3 regions of the Desemzia sp. FAM 23990 genome follow, and region 2 is predicted to be linked to each of the others. Evidence: riboswitches for the same ligand, from Rfam matches in the RefSeq annotation. Region 2 holds a riboswitch; each other region holds the start of a gene.
What was found. A riboswitch is a leader RNA that binds a small molecule or an ion and turns the genes downstream of it on or off. The one in region 2 is predicted to bind thiamine pyrophosphate.
Positions count from the first base shown of each region.

Region 1: linked by a shared signal. The riboswitch ahead of thiT (energy-coupled thiamine transporter ThiT) and the one ahead of ACEN4I_RS06675 (YkoF family thiamine/hydroxymethylpyrimidine-binding protein) in region 2 are both predicted to bind thiamine pyrophosphate.
Region 3: linked by a shared signal. The riboswitch ahead of thiM (hydroxyethylthiazole kinase) and the one ahead of ACEN4I_RS06675 (YkoF family thiamine/hydroxymethylpyrimidine-binding protein) in region 2 are both predicted to bind thiamine pyrophosphate.

Region 1 is NZ_JBGQQW010000004.1:37,366-43,824, reverse strand. It holds gene cls (cardiolipin synthase) at 1-1,301, opposite strand, end outside; gene ACEN4I_RS02325 (hypothetical protein) at 1,399-2,568, opposite strand; gene thiT (energy-coupled thiamine transporter ThiT) at 2,736-3,302, opposite strand; TPP riboswitch at 3,379-3,481, opposite strand; gene ACEN4I_RS02315 (GNAT family N-acetyltransferase) at 3,563-4,036, opposite strand; gene ACEN4I_RS02310 (HD domain-containing protein) at 4,147-4,812, opposite strand; gene ACEN4I_RS02305 (ribonuclease J) at 5,179-6,459, opposite strand, start outside.
Region 2 is NZ_JBGQQW010000013.1:2,887-9,345, reverse strand. It holds gene ACEN4I_RS06690 (energy-coupling factor transporter transmembrane component T family protein) at 1-208, opposite strand, end outside; gene ACEN4I_RS06685 (ABC transporter ATP-binding protein) at 192-1,697, opposite strand; gene ACEN4I_RS06680 (ECF transporter S component) at 1,681-2,268, opposite strand; gene ACEN4I_RS06675 (YkoF family thiamine/hydroxymethylpyrimidine-binding protein) at 2,265-2,801, opposite strand; gene ACEN4I_RS06670 (hypothetical protein) at 2,779-2,973, shown strand; TPP riboswitch at 2,940-3,043, opposite strand; gene ACEN4I_RS06665 (SPFH domain-containing protein) at 3,456-4,235, opposite strand; gene ACEN4I_RS06660 (LysR substrate-binding domain-containing protein) at 4,822-5,706, opposite strand; gene ACEN4I_RS06655 (YeiH family protein) at 5,818-6,459, shown strand, end outside.
Region 3 is NZ_JBGQQW010000012.1:65,735-72,193, reverse strand. It holds gene ACEN4I_RS06620 (YtxH domain-containing protein) at 278-832, shown strand; gene ACEN4I_RS06615 (NADP-dependent oxidoreductase) at 884-1,795, opposite strand; TPP riboswitch at 1,970-2,068, shown strand; TPP riboswitch at 2,136-2,233, shown strand; gene thiM (hydroxyethylthiazole kinase) at 2,354-3,097, shown strand; gene thiD (bifunctional hydroxymethylpyrimidine kinase/phosphomethylpyrimidine kinase) at 3,094-3,906, shown strand; gene thiE (thiamine phosphate synthase) at 3,899-4,525, shown strand; gene ACEN4I_RS06595 (GNAT family N-acetyltransferase) at 4,631-4,909, shown strand; tRNA gene ACEN4I_RS06590 (tRNA-Glu) at 5,121-5,192, shown strand; tRNA gene ACEN4I_RS06585 (tRNA-Thr) at 5,223-5,295, shown strand; gene ACEN4I_RS06580 (DUF4385 domain-containing protein) at 5,536-5,982, shown strand.

The DNA of each region.
Region 1 (6,459 bases), on a different contig from region 2:
ATGAAAGCATTTACTTCAAAATTCAGTTTAAAACTTCGGATATCAAAGTTGGCTGTACCCACTGAGCAGATTTCTCCGTCGATGACGATCGTTTTACTGTGCAGGAATCCATTATCATAGATGTACACTTCTGCTCCCGCATCTACCATTTGCGCTGCATACGATAACGTAGCTTGGTAAATAAAAGGATGGTCCGGCTTATTGGGAATCATAATTTTAACATCTATTCCCGACATAATAGCTATTTGCAACGTTTCAATCAGTGCATCATCTGGCACAAAATAAGGGGTTTGGATATAAACAGTTTTATCTGCCATACTGATCATTTTGATGTACCCTTTTTTTATTTGTTGGATCTCTGTATCTGGACCACTGGATACGATCTGCAGGTTGGTTTTCCCTTTTCGTTGGATATAAGGAAAATACCTCTCTTCATATTCTATTTTATTGGTAGGTACAGCTGCATTCCAGTCCATGATAAACCTACTTTGCAAGGCCAGCACTCCATTTCCGATTATTTTTAAATGAGTATCTCGCCAATAGCCGAATTTCTTGTCTTTGCCCAAGTATTCGTCTCCTACATTAAAGCCGCCGATATACCCGATTTTTCCATCGATAACGACAATTTTGCGATGATTTCGGAAGTTAATTCGAAAATTGATCAAGCCCAATTTTGATCCAAAAAAGGTCTCGACTTGTCCGCCTAATTCTTTTAATTTTTTAAATGAAGCCAGTTTCAAAGCGCGAGAGCCTAATGCATCGTAAATGACCAAGACTTCTACGCCTGCTGCTGCTCTATCTTCTAAAGCTTTCAACACCATATTTCCTATCTGATCATTATGAAATATGTAATAAATCATATGAATATGATTTTCTGCTTTGTAAATATCGCGAATCAGCGATTTAAATTTTTCTTTGCCGTCTGTAAACATTTCTACGACATTTCCTTTTGTTAACATGGATTCGCTGCTTTCCAAAAACAAACTGGTAATTTCTTTCGAATCCTCAGTGGACTGTTGGCTAGACAACAATTTTTCTTCTTCGATCAGCATTTGTTTCTGAGCTTCCACCAACTCTGGCATACCGATACTTTCTTGAGCTTGTATATCAAAAATCTTTTCTCTGGAGATCTTTTTGCCAATAAAAAAATAAATGATAAATCCTATACCCGGCAAAAAGTTTAATACCAGCAACCACGCCCAAGTAGCTGCAATATCTCTCTTTTCTCGAAACACTGTAACAGCTGCAAATACAGTATTGACCGTTAATAACAATGAAATAAAATAAAAAACGTAGTTCATTAAAGCTCACATCTCTTTCCAACATTCTTATTCTTCAAATAAAAACACTACTCATTGAACACATAGATATCGACTTGTCGTGTCATCACCTTAGCTATCATACTCTTTTTTTCTCATCAGCCATAGTAAGAAAGGACATTTTTTCTTTTATCCACTCTCCCAGCATCCGTTCCATAGCTGATTCGCCTTTTACAGGGTACATAGTTGCGGTTTTCTGCAATTCATTATAATATTCTATAGCTTTAGAGTAATTTCGTTGATGGAAAGCTTCATAAGCCATCATTAACCGTTTCTTATTCGGCAAATAAGTCGTCATTTTAATGTATTTCTGTAATTCATTGGTATAAAATTTCTTCACTATGAACGGGTCAGCATCTTGAATCAACTCTAAAAACAAGCGTTCACAAGTTAATTCATTCTTATATAACACTGACATTTCTTCTATATACGGATCAAAAGCTGTTAAGCATAGTCTCGCTTCTTCAAATTTCAACTGATCTATATACCAGTTATATTCCAATAAATACATGGCGACTTTTAAAGGATTGGAATAGTCTTTTTCTCCTTCTAATTGAAGAGTTGTTAGCGGAATATCTTTCACTCGTTTTCCTTGTGTCATCAAAGCATTTATTTTGAGTTGGGTGTAAAAAGCGTATTTATTTTTCTGATTTTTTAACAACAAATACAAATTGTAGCCATCATTTGGTATGCCTCCCATTTTCATCGGAATTCCATTGGTTGCTGCTGTAAACAAACCTGCCAATGCAAAAGCACTCCAAATTATCGTCAAGACAGGTGAAAAAAATACACCGTTAAAGATTAGCCCAAATAGTGCGATAGAAAGCACTGCATTCACTAAAACTCCGCCTAAATTATATAACACAAATGGAAAATCACCCTCGTTATATGCAGGAGGGGACATCAAACATTGCCCTCCTGTACCAGGTAAGTTCATTCGTTTTTGTTGGATACTTCCTTCTTCTTTGACAAATGTCAAGGAACCTATTCGGAAAGAAACATAAGCATAGCCGGTCATCAACCCAAATACCAAATGACCCATTTCATGAAGTAAAATATGTATCAAATAACTGATAAAAAAAGCTATGAACCCAATAAACAACAGACTTAAATTTAATTCAATTGCATCAGTTTCCAAAAATACTCCTGCAACAAAGCCAATTGTTAAACCGACAATTGCTGAACCTCCCATTACAAGAATCACGGTACTCCACTGGGATTTCTTTCTTTCACTTTTATTTTTTGTCATATGTGCTTCACTTCCTTATGGGTTGGTTGATGCAGTCTCCTAAAAAGGATAACATTACTTATTTAGTATGTACTAGTCGAAAAAAAAGTCAATCATAATTTTGACCGACAACCCTTTTTAGCTTCAAAAAAAGACGAGATAGTAATATCCCGTCCTTTGATCTTGTATTAAAGTGTTGCGGATGAAAATAATTGTGGGGCTGTTTTTTTGATCGCTATCAGTAAGATGCTGACTACGACCGCTGTGATTACTCCACTCAAAATCTGTGTCACGAAAGAATACAATAAAGCACTCATCCCTTCTGGTGCGTAGCTGCCCCAGAAATAATAACCTGCTACAAAATGCCAGAAGAACCGTGCCATCGTACCGGAAAATGTTCCCAGAACAATATACAGATTCAATTTAACCGTCTGATCGGTTTGACTGAGCGAATGGATTTTAGCAGCAAATAATCCTCCGAAACCTGCAAAGGCAAAGGCAATAAAATATTCAATAAATCCTTGTAAAGGACTTAGAATATAGGCATTACCAATTACAAAATGCAAGATCCCCCATAAAAAACCAGCATAAACTGCTGGAACAAAACCTCTCCTAAACGCATAAAGCGTGAGAGGCACCATCCCTAATGAAACTGTAAAAGACGGACCGATATTTGTTGGGATAAGCGATAATACAATGGCTAAAGCAGCTATAATCGTCCCTTCTATCCACACACCAAACTTTTTGTTGCGCATAAAAAAACCTCCTTTATAATTTGAACAATGCCAAACAACAAAGGAGGAGATCACTTGAGTAATTAGACTACATACTTTTGTGCTCTGTCACAATTCCTACGCTCGTGCTAACGAACAGGTTCGAAGGGTCAGAATCATCGATTCAATCTCAGCTTAAAAAAGCACCCCTTTGTGATGGACGTTCATTCAGTTTTTACCTATTCACTATACCGAATATTTCAACCCTTGTCAATACTGCTCTCCGGGTTGAAACGATTTGATTAGTCTAACTTTTTAGCTAATACAAATTCTATACTGTCCCCTATGTTGATCCGTTGTTGAGTATTTGAAAAACCTGATTGAATATACAGCATTTGACTGCTGATATTGTCTATAGAGACAGACAACACAATTTCGTTGATCATGGGATAATGATAGCGCACATAGTCGGGCAGCAGTTCTAAAGACTTTTTAGCATATCCTTCTCCTTGATAATTCAAATCAATCGAATGTGCTCTAAATAGAATTGCTTTTGGATTGTCTGTAAAAGTGGACACCCCTACTCCAAGTTGAAGGATAAAAAAACCAATCAATTCCTGCCCCTTTAAAATCAAAATCGGGTGTTTTTCAGTTTCATGCATACTCTCGGTTAAAGCATCCATTGGCTTAACAATATAAGAATTTGAATCAATGGCATAATTTTCTAATTTTGGAGCATCTTCTATAACCGCTTCTCTTAGAATTATCTTTTCCATAGCCCTTCACCTTGCCTTTTTCATTATTCTTTTTCAGTATAAGAATAACAGACAGGACTAATAAATGTCTCTTGAAACGTTCTTAATTTCTCTGATTTGCAATACTCTGATTACTTCAACCCATCCCACTCCAAATAAAATTCTTGCAAAAACTGTTCCATAAACTGGTGTCTGTTTTCAGCAAAAGATCTTCCTGTTTGAGTATTCATCGTGTCTTTCAACTTTAATAATTTTTCATAAAAATGCATGATCGCTGTATCTTCTCCAGATCGATACTCTTCGTAAGATACCCCTTCTCTCGGCATTTTAGAAGGATCATGAATCAACCGACCACGGGAACCCGAATAAGCCATTGTTCTGGCAATACCGATTGCTCCAATGGCATCTAACCGATCTGCATCTTGCACGAGTTTTCCCTCTATAGAAGTCATCTCTATTTTATTGGTTCCACCTTTATAGGACAAGTTCAGCACAATAAATAAAAGAGACTCTTTTTCGGCGTGGGTTAAAGATAGCTGATTCAACCAATCGGTTAATTTTTTTTCTCCTGCTTCAGGTGTCTCATTTAATTTTTCATCTGGGACATCATGCAGCAATGCAGCCATCTCACAAATAAAAGCATCTACTTCCCCGGGTTCTTCAGCTGCCATTTGCAAGGCTAGATTACGTACACGATGAATATGCCACCAATCATGTCCGGAAGCGTCTTTCTTCAATAACTGAAAGACAAACTGTTCTGTCTGCTTTAAAATCTCTTTTTGAAGGTCTGTTTTCATATTTTGTCCTCTCTAAACTTTTTGGGTTCTTCATCTTCTAGCGTTGGTAGAGAAATTTCCTCCAGCCTATGGGGTTGCTTATGGACCGCCATGGGACCGCCTTGAGCTGAAAACCACATCTCAAGACTTGCAAGCTTCAAACTTAGCGTAACGGCTAAAGCCTAACGCTAAGTAATTCCCATTGCTTCCTTTTCCATGGCTACAAGCAACCCCATAGTCCTCCATAAATTTCTAGGAATGAGCTTCTAAAAAGTTTAGAATTAATTTTTTTACTTACCAACGTCAAATATTGTAGAACCACTTTTTGAACGACCCATTAAGGGTTTTAAATAAGGCTAGGACAAATGTCCTAGCCTATGCCTTAATTTATCTTCTGCGTTTTGAATTGCTGACTTCCATAATGATCGGTAAGATAACCGGTCTTCTGCGTGTCTTATCGAACAAGAATTTGCTTAATGAGTCTCTGATGTCTTGCTTCAAAGCTCCCCATTCAAATTCATTTTGCTGTAAGTTCTCTTCAACGACTTTTTGGACCATTTCGCTGCTTTGTTCAATCAATTGCGTATTTTCTTTGACGTATACAAAACCACGAGTCATGACTTGTGGACCAGACGTAATTTCTTTTGTTTTACGATTAATTGTCACCACAGCGATCAGAATCCCATCTTGAGACAATAGCTTACGGTCACGCAAGACAATATTTCCAATATCCCCGATTCCAATACCGTCTACCATAGTATTCCCAGATTCTACTTGACCAGACATTGTCAAGCGGTTATGAGAATATTCCATGATATCTCCTTTGCCAGGAATAATGATATTTTTATATGAGATCCCTACTTCATGAGCCAAGTCAGCATGAGCTGCTAACATACGGTACTCTCCCGTTACAGGGATGAAGTACTTCGGTTGGATCAAGTTAATCATCAACTTCAGATCGTTCGGTGTAGCATGTCCAGAAGCTTTCAGATTATCGGTGATTTGTTTCACTTCTCCACCAGCACGGTAAACCATATTTTCAGTAGTGGCTACTGTAACTTCCATTTCATTTGAAGGGCTAGTCACGATATAAACTAGATCGCCTTCTTTGATATTCACTTGCGGATGCTTGCCTTTTGCCATACGTTGTAAGGTTTGGATCGGTTCGCCGGTGCTCCCTGTTTCAAGTACAACGATTTCTTGGTCTTCGTATTTTTCAATCTCTTTTACAGAAACGATCAATTCATCGCTTGGCAATTGCAATTTGTCTAATTTTAATGCTTTGTCGACAATCTCTTCCAAATGTTTTCCGGTAATAAAGATTTTACGATTGGAACGATGTGCTGCGTCCAATACTTGTTGGATTCTTAGAATATTGCTGGCCACAGCGGCCACAATGATTCGTCCATTTGTATTTTGGAAAGTATCCAATACTTCTTCAGCAACTTTCAATTCACTCACATTTTCAACAGGACTTTCAGCTTCACTAGAATCACTTAACAGTGCCAATACATTGCTTCTGCCGATATCGCTGATGCGGTTTAAATCTGTTTTATACATCGGTTTAGCACTCTGATCAAACTTAAAGTTTCCTGTATAGACAATGCTGCCTTCATCCGTTTTAACAACGATTCCGACAGAATCAGGGATAGAGTGAGTGGTTCTAAA
Region 2 (6,459 bases):
CTGTAATGAAGAAAGCAAATGATAAGAAAAGAGCTGGAAGAATGATTTTTAATGCTTGTCTTAATTGAACTCTTTTACTCGTAAATAGAAGTAAGAGAACAATCACACTTATAAACGTATTGAGGCGCCAGTCTGGTGAGAACATTAAGAGTAAACTGGTGACTAAAACAGTGACTAGTTTTATAAATGGGTTAATGCGATCGATCATAGGTCACCTCAATTAACTCTTGATTTTCTAATAGATAACCACGGTCAGCATAGTGCTTTACTAAGTCATGATCGTGACTGGTGAAGATGATGGACGTTCCATCTTGCCTAAGTTCATTTAAATTATTCATTATTTCAAGTGCATTTTGTTTATCTTGACCATAGGTTGGTTCATCAACGAGTAGCAGTCTCTGCCCTTTAATTAACATACAAAGCACTGCCAATCGGCGTTGTTGACCCTGACTTAAAAGCCATGGTGAAGTAGAAGCATGATTTTCTAAGTTATGGCGTTTCAAGAGGTTAGTGATTAATTTTTTAGTTTCTTCTTCAGTCTTTTCAGGATAAACAGCTTGCACGCCAATATTCAATTCATCAAAACATGAAGTTGTTAAAAATTGAAGAGAAGGATCTTGAAAAACAAGTCCAATGTGAGAAAGCCACTCTTTCCTATTCTTAGAATTAAACTTTAAATCTTTCATATGCATAGTCCCGTCAAAAGGATATTCCCCCAGAATCGTCTGAAAAATAGTTGATTTACCGGACCCACTTTTTCCTTCTAACGCAATCAATTCTCCAGGATAAATGTGCATGTTGCCGTTTTTTAATAAAATACGGTCAGGATGCCACGTTTTTTTCAGCCATTTTGTTTTATATTCTCCTAGTTCAATCGTCATATTTTCGATTTGAAAAATCGGCTCCAAGTTATTTGATACTTCTGCTTGTTGCAGAGGTTTTTCTAGTTCTGACAATAACCCTTCTTGTTCAAGAAGGAGATGATTGTTAGTAGAAAGTGGATCAAGTGAGATGTTTGTCTCTAGAAGTTGCCCCACTCGACTTAATACCATCATTCGGTCAACAAATTTCCACCTATCAAGACGGTGATCGATGACTAGAATGATTTTATTTTGTTTTTTTAGTTCTAAAATTGTTTCTTGAAGTTCATTTGCTTTTTGATCATCCAAGTTAGAAAATGGTTCATCTAATATATAGACGAGTGGATCAATGATTTCCAAACATGAAAAGTTTGCTCGCTGTAATTCTCCGCCAGACATGACATCAAAAGAACGTTCAAGCAATTCGGTAACACCTGTTTTCTTTGCGTGTTCTTTAACCATTTCATCCATTAATGAAGGATCAAAACCTTTGTTCTCTAAGCAAAAAATTAATTCTTGATAGAGATTTTCCATAGCAAATGCTAGTCGGGCATTCTGAAATGATGCAGATATATACCTCATAGATTCCTGATTGTCCATAGATAATAGGTCTTGTCCAGAAACAGAAATTGTGCCGGATTTTAATGTGCCGCCACTTTCAGGATAATATCCTGTTAGAACACCTGCTAGTGTACTTTTTCCTGATCCGCTTGCACCCGCTAGAAGCACAATTTCTCCAGGATTGATTGAAAAACTTATATCCAAAAAGTGTACGCTATCTTCTAGATTGAATTCTAATTGCTCAACAACAAGTCCATGATTATTTCCCTTTTTCATGACTGACACCATAAGATTTCAATAGCCCCGTATTGTCCAAAGCAATACAAATTTTATGCGCAATAAACCCAGTAAAAATAAGTGAACTTACTAAACGAATAACAAAGATAGCGATAACGATAGAAATTTCAAGTGAAGCATAATCGTTTCTGAATGCAGTCCAGATAAAACTGAAAATGGTAGCCAAAACGGCACCTACCATTGAATTTCTCATATTATAGCGACGGTATTTCGTAAACATATAAGGCAATTCAACACCTAAACCTTGAATAAAGGCACTGACTATAACAATGGGACCAAAAACATTTCCCAAAACAACTTCTATAACAGCAGCAAATATTTCAGTAATAATACCCACGCTTGGCCGTCTAAGAACGTAAAGAGCAACAACAGGTGCCATAAACCATATCCCGTAAAAAGGTTCATATCCTAAAATACCAATACCTGCTGGAGTGAGAGCAGTTGTTAGAGCAGCTCCTAAATACAATGCAATTAAATAAACAATTCCAAATGCGACAGAGATTAATCCCATAAAAATAAAGTCTCTTAATTTCAATGGCTCTTTATTCATAATGATTCCCCCTCAGGTAAGTTACAGAGTAAAGAGGCTTCTATAATATAATGGCTAACATCTTTGCCTGTTCTTTCTGCGACATATTCTAAATAATCAAAGACATCATGTACTTCACCTTTTAAGTAAGTCGTGTAATGGCCACTTCCAGCATAAACACCTCGGTCAATCCCATTGTTAACCACTTCTTCAATAAGTGACATATAGTTATCAGTGCCCATTGGATACAGCGAAAATTTACCAACAACTGGGAAGGATCTTTTGCGGCTGTTGCGGTCATTGATACGTCTATCATCATAATCAAGTGTGTAGTCTGCATCGTGATCTCCCGGGCAACCTTTCGAGATAGTCATATGAAGACTCATATGTACATCATCATGATATGCTTGAGAAAATACCGCTCGAACGCCGTCAAATACAGCCGATTCTCTACCACGGTAAACCGTTGAAGTGGGATCAGTTTCACTCCACACCATAGAAGTGTCTACATTTTCAAGTGAAGAGAGGATAATGTCGACAAAGTTATCAGACATCGGGGCTAAGTTGAATCTAATTCCGGCAATTCCTTCTTTTGAACCAGGAACACCTACTGCGCAACTGCCGTATGAGACATATTCTTTTTTTGACAAAATAAAAACTCCTTTTCCAGTTAATAATCCAGAAAAAGAGTATAGTAAAAATTATAATCTTCCTACGCAACAATAAAGTTGATCAGGTTCACGAATCTGCTTCTAGCACTCTCAGCCTCCTTTAAAAGGCTCTCCGGATTAAATAACTATTTAATTTTGTTAATTCAGTATACTTGAAAAGAAAATCGATGGCAAGCTAAACATTTTTATTATTTTAGAATTTATCGTTCGAACGTGATAATGTCCTAAGTAGGTCGAAGCATAAAATGTCCCAAAATGATAAAATAAAATCATGAAAAGGATAATACTAACGATGAATAAAGATAAGAAATATAAAGTAATAAAAGCTGTGGCAGAAAAAAGAAAGGAAAAAAAGAGAGCTTGTGTTGTGAACCACAAGAATCCCTTTTCCCTTTTTGCAACAAGTCCTTAAAAATTCAAATCATCATCTTCCTGTTTAGGATCTTTTTTAAACAGCAAAGACAATAAGTTTCCTATTAAAATGACCACTATCGCTGCAAAAATAAGTTTACCTAAGAAGAAAATCATTTTTATCACCTACTCGTTAGTATCAACAATTGCCTGACCCGTTTGTACTTCAACCCAACCATGTTCTAAACGTGCTTCTACTTCTTTTAACTTGATCAATTCTTCAGAAATGGATTCAGATAATTTTTTATTGGCTTCCGCCTCTGCTTCTGCTGCTTTTACTTTTTGGTAAGCTAAACTGTCTGCTTTTGTTTTGGCTGTATCGGCTTCCAAGAGAGCTTTTTCTTTTTCTTGACCCGCTTTGATGATCTCATCAATGGATTTTTGCGTTTCCGCATCAACATCTGGAACTCCAAAAGCAACGTCTTCTACCAAGAATCCTTTAGGTTCAACTGCTTTAGTGAAATCTTCTAAAATCGATTGCTGAACTTCTGTTGATTTTGATCCCGTTACATCCAACAAGCTATATCTAGCAACGACACTACGCGATGATTTCAGCAATTGTGCCTTCAACCAGTTTGCTTCAATATCTTCTACGCTGATGCTCCCAAATTCTTTAAACACATCAGAAACTTTTTTTGAATCTACTTTATAAGCATATGTAATCGATACATGGGTAGCTTTTCCATCTTCCGTAGCCAAATTCAACTTCTCTGCTTTAACCGTCTGTAAGCGAATAGGATACTGAGTTACTTTATCCAATCCGACAAATTTAACCCCTTGGCTTAGCGTTTGATCTCTCACTCCGCCGTTCATTGAATAACGAACCCCTACATAACCATTTTCGATTTTTTCAAAAAACACTAAAAATCCACCTACCAATAAGATAATGACTAAAAGACCAATCATTAACCCTTTGATTTTTTTGATGCTGTTCTTATCGTATATTTTTTCGTTCAATTCTATGTCCTCTTTTCTTTTTTTAACTAAATAATTTTCTTAATAACAAATACTTTTCCTTACTCTCTTACAACAAACCACCCCGTGTAACTATTTACTGCAATACACAAAAAGAAATACACAGGCTTTTCTGCTGTAAGCCTATGTATTCTTTTCGGCATACTTTTTCTTTTACGAGTTGACTCTATTTACCTTACTCTTCTCATAAAAAATCATCTTAATCATTATACCAAAGAAATGAAGAAAAACGGTGGATTCTTTAGATATCTAAGCTTAATTATAGCAATTAATTTAATTACCGCGATTCTGGAAAGCCATTTTTATACAAATCTAGTTCTTTCACAAGTGTTTGCTTCCTAAATCAGAATTAAAGGAATAATGTATATAGCCTTTGACATCTACATCACTCCCAATTCCTATTGGATTAATTTCATGCTCTTTGATCATAGAGTTGTTGAGACCTGAATTTTTTCAACTCTGCTGCTTAGAATCAAAAAAGCGGTTAAACTTAACATGCCTTGTACATTAGGCCTGTCTAGTTTGATTCCGCGACTTTTAAAAAGTTCTTCATCGTCTCCATCCCTCTCACTTGGATTCTTTTTAGATAAATCAAATAAAACGGATGAATTACATTAAAATCACTTAAAGGTATCTTTTTCAATATTCCTTTGTTGAGTTCCTCTTCAACAGCCCTCTGATAAATAAAACTGATCCCTAAATTTTTTTCGACTAATTTTTTAGTTGCGCCAATGCTCCCGATCATCATAACTTTCGAAAAGCTGTCTAAGTGGATCCCCTTACTTTTTATCGCTGTTTCGAAAATCAGCCGTGATCCTGATCCTTCTTCACGGACTAGAAGAGGTGTAGAAAATAAGTCGTTAATGCTTTGTTCTTGTTTCCATAAAGAACTTTTTTCTGAACAGACAGCGATAAACGGTTCTTCAACGATTTTCTGGAATTCAAATACAGACTGATTGAATTCTCCTTCTACGAACGCAAAATCAATTTTTCCATGTTCCATCAATTCGATCAAATGTTGGGTATTATCTGTTACCATCGAGATATCATGCGCTGGATACTGGTTCAAATACGACTCAATGAGTCCAGGCATCATGTATTCCCCAATCGTCAAGGAGGCTCCAAATACAAGGGTATTGTGCTCTACAGTAGAAGTTAATTGTTCTTGGACCTTAGCGATCTCTCTTTGGAGCAAATAAAGATCCTTTTGCAGCTGTTTTCCTTTAGCGGTTAACGATAATTTTCTCTTTTCATAATGAATCAGTTCAACCCCTAACTCCTGTTGCAAAGACTGAATATGCTGGGTGACAGCCGGCTGGGTAATGTGCAATCTTTTGGCTGTGGTCGTGTAATTCATTTCTTCTGTTAAAGTAAGGAACGTTTGGTACCGGTAATCTAACATCTAATGCCACTCCTCAATAACAATTTCTTATAATTATATAATAAATGATTATTTTGTTTTATACAATCTTCGGTATATCATAATACCATAAATATTTGGAGGAGGTTTAACATGCTCGCAAAATTCAAAAAAAGCTATCCTATCTTGCCCGGGCTACTAATCAGTGTTTTGATATCATTAATCAGCCAGTATTTATCTGCCCTTCTGCCAAATCTAGGAGCAGCACTGATCGCAATTTTTTTAGGAATTTTGTTAGGAAATACTTTTTTAAACAAGCCTTATTTTAAAAGAGGAACTAAGTTTTCTGAAAAATCTCTCTTAGAATGGTCGATCGTGTTAAATGGAATGATTTTAGATTTTCAAATCATCAAGCAAGTTGGTTTTACTGGATTTATTTTTGTTATTTTTCAAATGGTTTTGACGATTTTATTCGCTTATTGGGTCGGTCGAACTATGAAGTTCAATAAAAAAATGTCTTTACTGATGGGTGCCGGCAATGCAGTCTGCGGTTCTTCTGCTGTTGGGACTGTCTCTCCGGTGATTGATGCCGACAAGAAAGATAAAGCCATGTCCATCACTATAGTTAATGTAACAGGAACCATATTGATGGTCTTACTGCCTATTCTCGCTTCTGTTCTGTACCACAACGAAGTCGTTCAAACATCAGCCTTGATTGGAGGAACGGTCCAATCCATAGGGCAAGTCGTTGCTTCAGCTAAATTGGTAAGTATGGACGTTACTAATCTGTCTATA
Region 3 (6,459 bases), on a different contig from region 2:
GTTACTGAAGACGGTAGAATTCATGATGATTACCACATTGAGCATTTATGAAAGCACTTACTTTAAATGGGAAAGTGTTACGACTTTATTAAGGTGTTTTAGGAGATGATTGGTCTGCATTTAGTTTTAGAAATATACTTTTTAAAACTGTCTAGAAAGTGATCTCGTATATTTTGAGTGCGTTTTACTTTAGAGAATTCTATATTTGTTATATGATAATCATGTAAACACTTATAGGAATACAGGAAAAACAAGAAGTGAGAGGAGCACGAATAGTATGAAATTAACAAAATTGATGGACATGGGAACCGATTATGCTCAAGATGCATACGATACAGCGAAAGACTATTTACCTTCCACACACCATATGCACCATATGGCTAAACCAAGTATGAAGACCAAAGCCAAACTTGCTAAAGGGGTTACTAAGGCGATGCCTGCCAAGGTAAAACATATGGAAGTGGCTAAAATGATTGCTCTGCCTTTAGCAGGTGCACTAGTTGCCTTGTTATTTGCGCCTAAGTCTGGGAAAGAATTACGTTCGGATATTAAGGATAAATTTACCGACGTTAAAGATACTGGAATGGAAAAAGGGCAAGAATGGAAAGAAGTAGGAGTAGAAAAAGCACAGGAATGGAAAGAGGTCGGCGAAGAGAAAGCTCAGGACTTAAAAGAAAAATATTCTGACGAAATGGAAGCTCCGCATGGAAACGTTCATGGGACATCAGCAGAACCTAATGAAGATCAAACGATTCCTGCAGATAAGTTGGATGAAACTCTCAACGATTTAGATTATGATTCTGAAAAAGATCTATTAGATGAGAACCAATAAAAATAAACAAAAAGATGGAGTCAAGAAAAATTCTTGACTCCATCTTTTTGTTTATTTTACTTTAATCACGATTTTTCCTCTTGTATGACCTGTTTCACTTTGTTCATGTGCTTTACGTACCCCTTCTTCTGTAAAAGGGTAAGTTTGACTGACTATGGCTTTGATTTTTCCACTGGTAAGTAAATCAGCTAAGGTTTGCAGGCGTTCGCTTGTGGGGGTCATACTGAAAATAATTCCTATCATCCCTAATTTTTTTAATGTAGTTTCATCCGGTTCTTGTACTAAGGAAACTAAGCGCCCGCCTTTTTTTAGAACAGTGAAACTTTTTTCTTGAGTTTTGCCTCCTAAAGGGTCTAGTACGAGATCGACATCACTGACTGCTTTTTCAAAATCCTCTTTGTTGTAATCAATGAAATAGTCCACGCCTAGAGAAGTAAGGAATGCTTTGTTTTTCTCACTGGCTGTCGAAATAACGTAAGCTTTGTAATGTTTAGCAATTTGTATAGCCAATGAGCCTACTCCGCCAGCCCCTGCGTGAATCAAGACTTTTTCATTATCCCTTAATTGTCCTTTATCTATTAAAGCTTCCCAAGCGGTTTGTCCAGCTAATGGAATTGCAGCTGCTTCCACAAAAGAGAGTTTATCAGGGATTTTAATCGTTACTTCGGCGCGAGATCGGGCATATTCAGCGTAAGTTTTGGATGCATTAGCAAATACACGATCACCTGGCTTTACATTCGTGACATTTGTACCAATTTCACTTACGATACCAGCGACATCACCACCAAGCACCATAGGAAGTTTGCCGCCCATTTTACCGGAACGTCTTTTGCAATCAACGGGGTTAATGGAGAAAGCATGAACTTCAATTAATACCTGATCATCTTTGATAGAAGGCTTCTCCATTTCCATCTCTCTTAATTGATCAGCTGACCCAAATTCTTTAATCGCGATAGTTTTCATAAAAAGGTACTCCTCTCTCTGATTGGTTCTCTAGTTATGATTACTTTAACACTGCTATCTTAAGACCACAAATAATGAGGCTTTTATACTTTAAAAGAGAACGATAAGCGGTGTATTAAAGACAGTAAAGTGATTGATTAAATTTATTATCTATAGTAAACTTATAAGTAATTAAATGTTTTGCAGGGGGACATAATCGTGTTGAGAAGGTTAAAACCTGACCCTTTGAACCTGTTAGTTAACACTAACGTAGGGAGCACAATCGTACATATGTATTCTAACGACTATATTCGTACTGAGCTCTCCAATTTTATTTGGGGAGCTTTTTCTTTTGTAAAACGCTTAATTGCGGGGGGACACAGTCGTGTTGAGAAGGTAAAACCTGACCCTTTGAACCTGTTAGTTCATACTGACGTAGGGAGCAAATAGTGAGTTTCTTATACACTTTTTTGGCTTCTGCATATTTGTAGAGCCTTTTTTTGTGCTCACGTTCTATAAAGGAGGATTGAGATCAGCCTATTTGAATAAGCTAGAGAAACCAAGGAAAGGGTGTAATAAATGTTATCAAGAGTCAAACAAACAGCTCCTTTAGTCCATTGTATCACTAATTATGTGGTGGCAAATTTTATGGCTAATGGATTACTTGCTATCGGAGCTTCTCCTATTATGGCGGATGAAGTGAATGAGGTTGCTGATGTCGTGACAGCTGCTCAAGGAGTATTGATCAATATCGGTACCGTAAATGACCGCACTATCCAAACGATGTTGGTAGCTGGAAAAAAAGCAAATGAGTTAGGAGTTCCTGTTGTACTGGATCCTGTAGGAATCGGTATTTCAAGCTATCGAAAACAAGTGGTGCAACAACTTTTAAAAAGAATGCAGGTTGATTTGATCCGCTGCAATGCAGGAGAACTAGCCGCAATTGCAGGTAAAGAATGGCATCAAAAAGGAGTGGACAGCGGCATAGGGGCGATGCCTGTTTCCAAAGTAGCGCGAGAAATTGCCTTGAAGTATCGCTGTCAAGTCATCGTCACAGGAGAAACCGATTATTTAACGGATGGTCAAGAAGAGCGATACGTGTCTGGAGGCAACGAAATTGCTACACGTATTACAGGTATGGGGTGTTTATTAAGCGCTGTTTGTACAGCTTCGCTTGCGAGTGGAAAAGAAGCCTCATTCAATCAATTAGCTACCACTCTACAAGCGTATAAACAAGCTGCTGAACAGAGTGGAAATGAAGTGGGGACATTCGCTGTACAATTTATGAATGCTCTGCAAAAGATAGCGGAGGCAGGACAATGATTGCATTAACGATTGCAGGATCAGATTCAGGCGGGGGAGCTGGGATTCAAGCAGATCTAAAAACATTTCAAGAGTTAGGGGTATTTGGGACCACAGCCATTACAGCATTAACAGATCAAAATACACTGGGTGTACATGATATTTATGAAGTACCGCCATATTTTGTGCAACAACAGATCCAAACTGTACTAGATGATTTTTCAGTAAAAGCTATCAAAACGGGGATGTTGTTTTCAGTTGAAATAATTGATGGGGTAGCTGAAATCCTAAAAAAACAAAATATACCGCTTATCGTTGATCCGGTGATGATTGCAAAAGGCGGAGCAAAGCTATTGCAAGAATCAGCAGCAAAAACTTTAATAGAAAAGCTGTTTCCCTATACCACCATTTGCACCCCAAACATCCCAGAAGCAGAAGTGCTGACAGGTATTCGTATTAAAAATACGAAAGATATAGAAAAAGCAGCACAACAACTGTTGCGAATGGGTATTCAATGTGTTGTCATCAAAGGTGGACATTTAGAAGAAGAACAGGCAATTGATAGAGTATACACTTGCGAGCAGTCTTTTCAATTGACCACCAATCGTGTGAAAACAAAAGATACACATGGGACAGGCTGTACATTTTCTGCTGCTTTAACAGCCAATATAGCGAAAGGACTATCCATGCAAGAAGCGATCGTTGAAGCGAAAAAATTTATTCAACTAGCTGTTTCTACACCGCTTTATATTGGTCACGGTCATGGGCCGACGAACCACTTTGCTTACAAATGCAACCAAGGAATATGTGAGGTAGAAGTAAATGGATAGAAGTATTTTAACTATTTATTTTGTCATGGGTACAGTGAATTGCAAAAAAGACCCATTGAAAACACTCGAAGAAGCTTTGCAGGCAGGGATAACCTGTTTTCAGTTACGCGAGAAAGGAAAAGGAGCGTTGACTGGTTCAGCCTATGTAGATTTTGCCAAAGCATGTCAAAGATTGTGTGCAATGTACCAAGTACCTTTTATTGTCAATGACGATGTTGAGCTTGCTATACAATTAAATGCTGATGGTATACACGTGGGACAAGATGATTTAGCCTTGACAGCCTTTCGGAAGAGAGTAAAAGGAAACCTTGTAGGTGTTTCAGTCCATAATGTTGAAGAAATGGAACAGGCTATAGTTAATGGAGCAGATTACGTTGGAATTGGCCCAATCTATCCAACACAGTCTAAAAAAGATGCTGCCTCCCCAGTAGGATTGAACTGCATACGTACGATACGAAAACAGTTTGGTACTTTTCCAATAGTAGGTATTGGTGGTATCACGGAAGAAAATGCAGCTGGAATTCGTGCTTCGGGAGCAGATGGGGTGTCCGTCATATCTGCTATCTGTGGCAGTGAAGACCTAAAACAGACAGTAGAAAAGTTGCAAAAAAGCAGCTGATGCAAAAATATTTTTCTTGTGCAGTAGGATTAAAAGGATGAACAAACTGGAAGCAGTAAATAAGAAATGCTAAAATGACATTGATTGAAGAAAGGGGGAAGAACAATGGAGTTTGAAAAAGGGGATAATCGCTTTTATAAAAATGACGAAAGTGGAAAAATGATTGCAGAAATTACCTATATACCTTCCGGTGAAGATAAAGTACTGGTTGATCATACATTTGTTGACCCAAGTTTAAGAGGGCAAGGCGTTGCTGAACAATTAGTAGATCGTACAGTCCAAGAAATGGAAACAGAAGGTAAAAAAATGGTTGCTGTGTGTCCGTATGTAGTAAGTTTATTTGAACGGAAATCTGATAAATATCAAGATATTATAGCGAAATAAAGATGAGCTAGGCTCTAAAATCGATCTTTTTAGTAATAGTCTAAAACGAGATCGATTTTAGAGTTTTTGTGTTAAACATTCAAAAAACAAAGCAGTAATGAATAACTATTAAAAAAAAATTAAAAAAGATGCAAAAAAGGCTTTATTCTCTTTACATTATAGAAAATATTTTATATAATTCATTTTGTGCTTATCACTCAAATGCTTATCAGGCCCGTTGGTCAAGCGGTTAAGACACTGCCCTTTCACGGCGGTAACACGGGTTCGAATCCCGTACGGGTCATCCTAACCAAGTTTAATAATTATACCGTTCGCCGGCTTAGCTCAGTTGGTAGAGCATCGCACTCGTAACGCGGAGGTCACAGGTTCAAATCCTGCAGCCGGCATAACACGAAAAAAGACAGGTCTATCAAAAGTTTTAAACTTTTGATAGACCTGTCTTTTTTTTATTTGATTCTGATTAAATAATCTAAATCCAGTTCAAATGAATAGAAGATACTTGCGTTTTATTGTCTCCGTTTCTAAACGAATAGACAAGTTAATTGATTAGAATGAACAAGTAGAGTAATGTTTGCTATGATGAAACCTTTAATCAGAGGCAGTAAAAAATTCAAGAGGTGATGAAAATGGTTTTCGACTACGATCTTGACTTCGATCATATAAACTTTCGCGAGCAGCCAGAATTGTATAGAGTGGGAAGAGGAGAGCAAGGTGTGCTGCTGGTAGAGCCTTACAAGAGCGAGATACTTCCGCAGTGGCGGTTTAAGACTCCCAAACTCGCTAAAGAATCGTCTGAAAAAATTTACCAGATGTACTTAGATTATAAAAAAGCTGAGGATTTTGTTGGAATGGACATGGCCAGAAAATTTCTTCAGATGGGATATACACGATCAAGGCGTTACGCAAATTATAAAGGTGGAAGGAAATACAATGAAGATGGCGAAATAAAAGAAAGAACGATTGACGAAGAAAAAGCAGAGTCAGCTGCAATATTTGAGGAGAAATGGAAAACCGTCAGAGAAGATGCGGATTATCTCCAGATGAAGAAAAAACATCAGAAAAAATATGGCTGAAAACGCAGGAATCATTCAGAAAAATAGAGAAAGAGTAGAATTTTTTAGCTTATATAAGTAAAAGGTTCAGCAAATAATTGTTTTCAGGGCCTTTTCTGTAGAATAAAAATACATTTTATGTATTAAATGTTCGATGCACACCTCTACCTAAAAAAAATTCTGTCCGTTCATTCTCTCCTAAATTTCGTTATACATTATATTTTCTTCTAAAAAACAAGCAACTGTTTGATGCAAAAGAAAGATTGGTTCCTTACTAATGAAAGCGATAACTATTAGAACACGGATATAAAAATGTGAGTTAGATTAGTTTTATTGGTTGACTTTCTCATTTAATACGGTTAAAGTAGGTTTACTTTAATAAAAGACAAGGAGTGTTACGAATGATGCAGCAAAAAAATGAATCTGTGTGCCCAACATGTAACACTCATACTGTCTTATTAATTTTATTGATTTAGCCCAGGATTCTAACTATTCAAT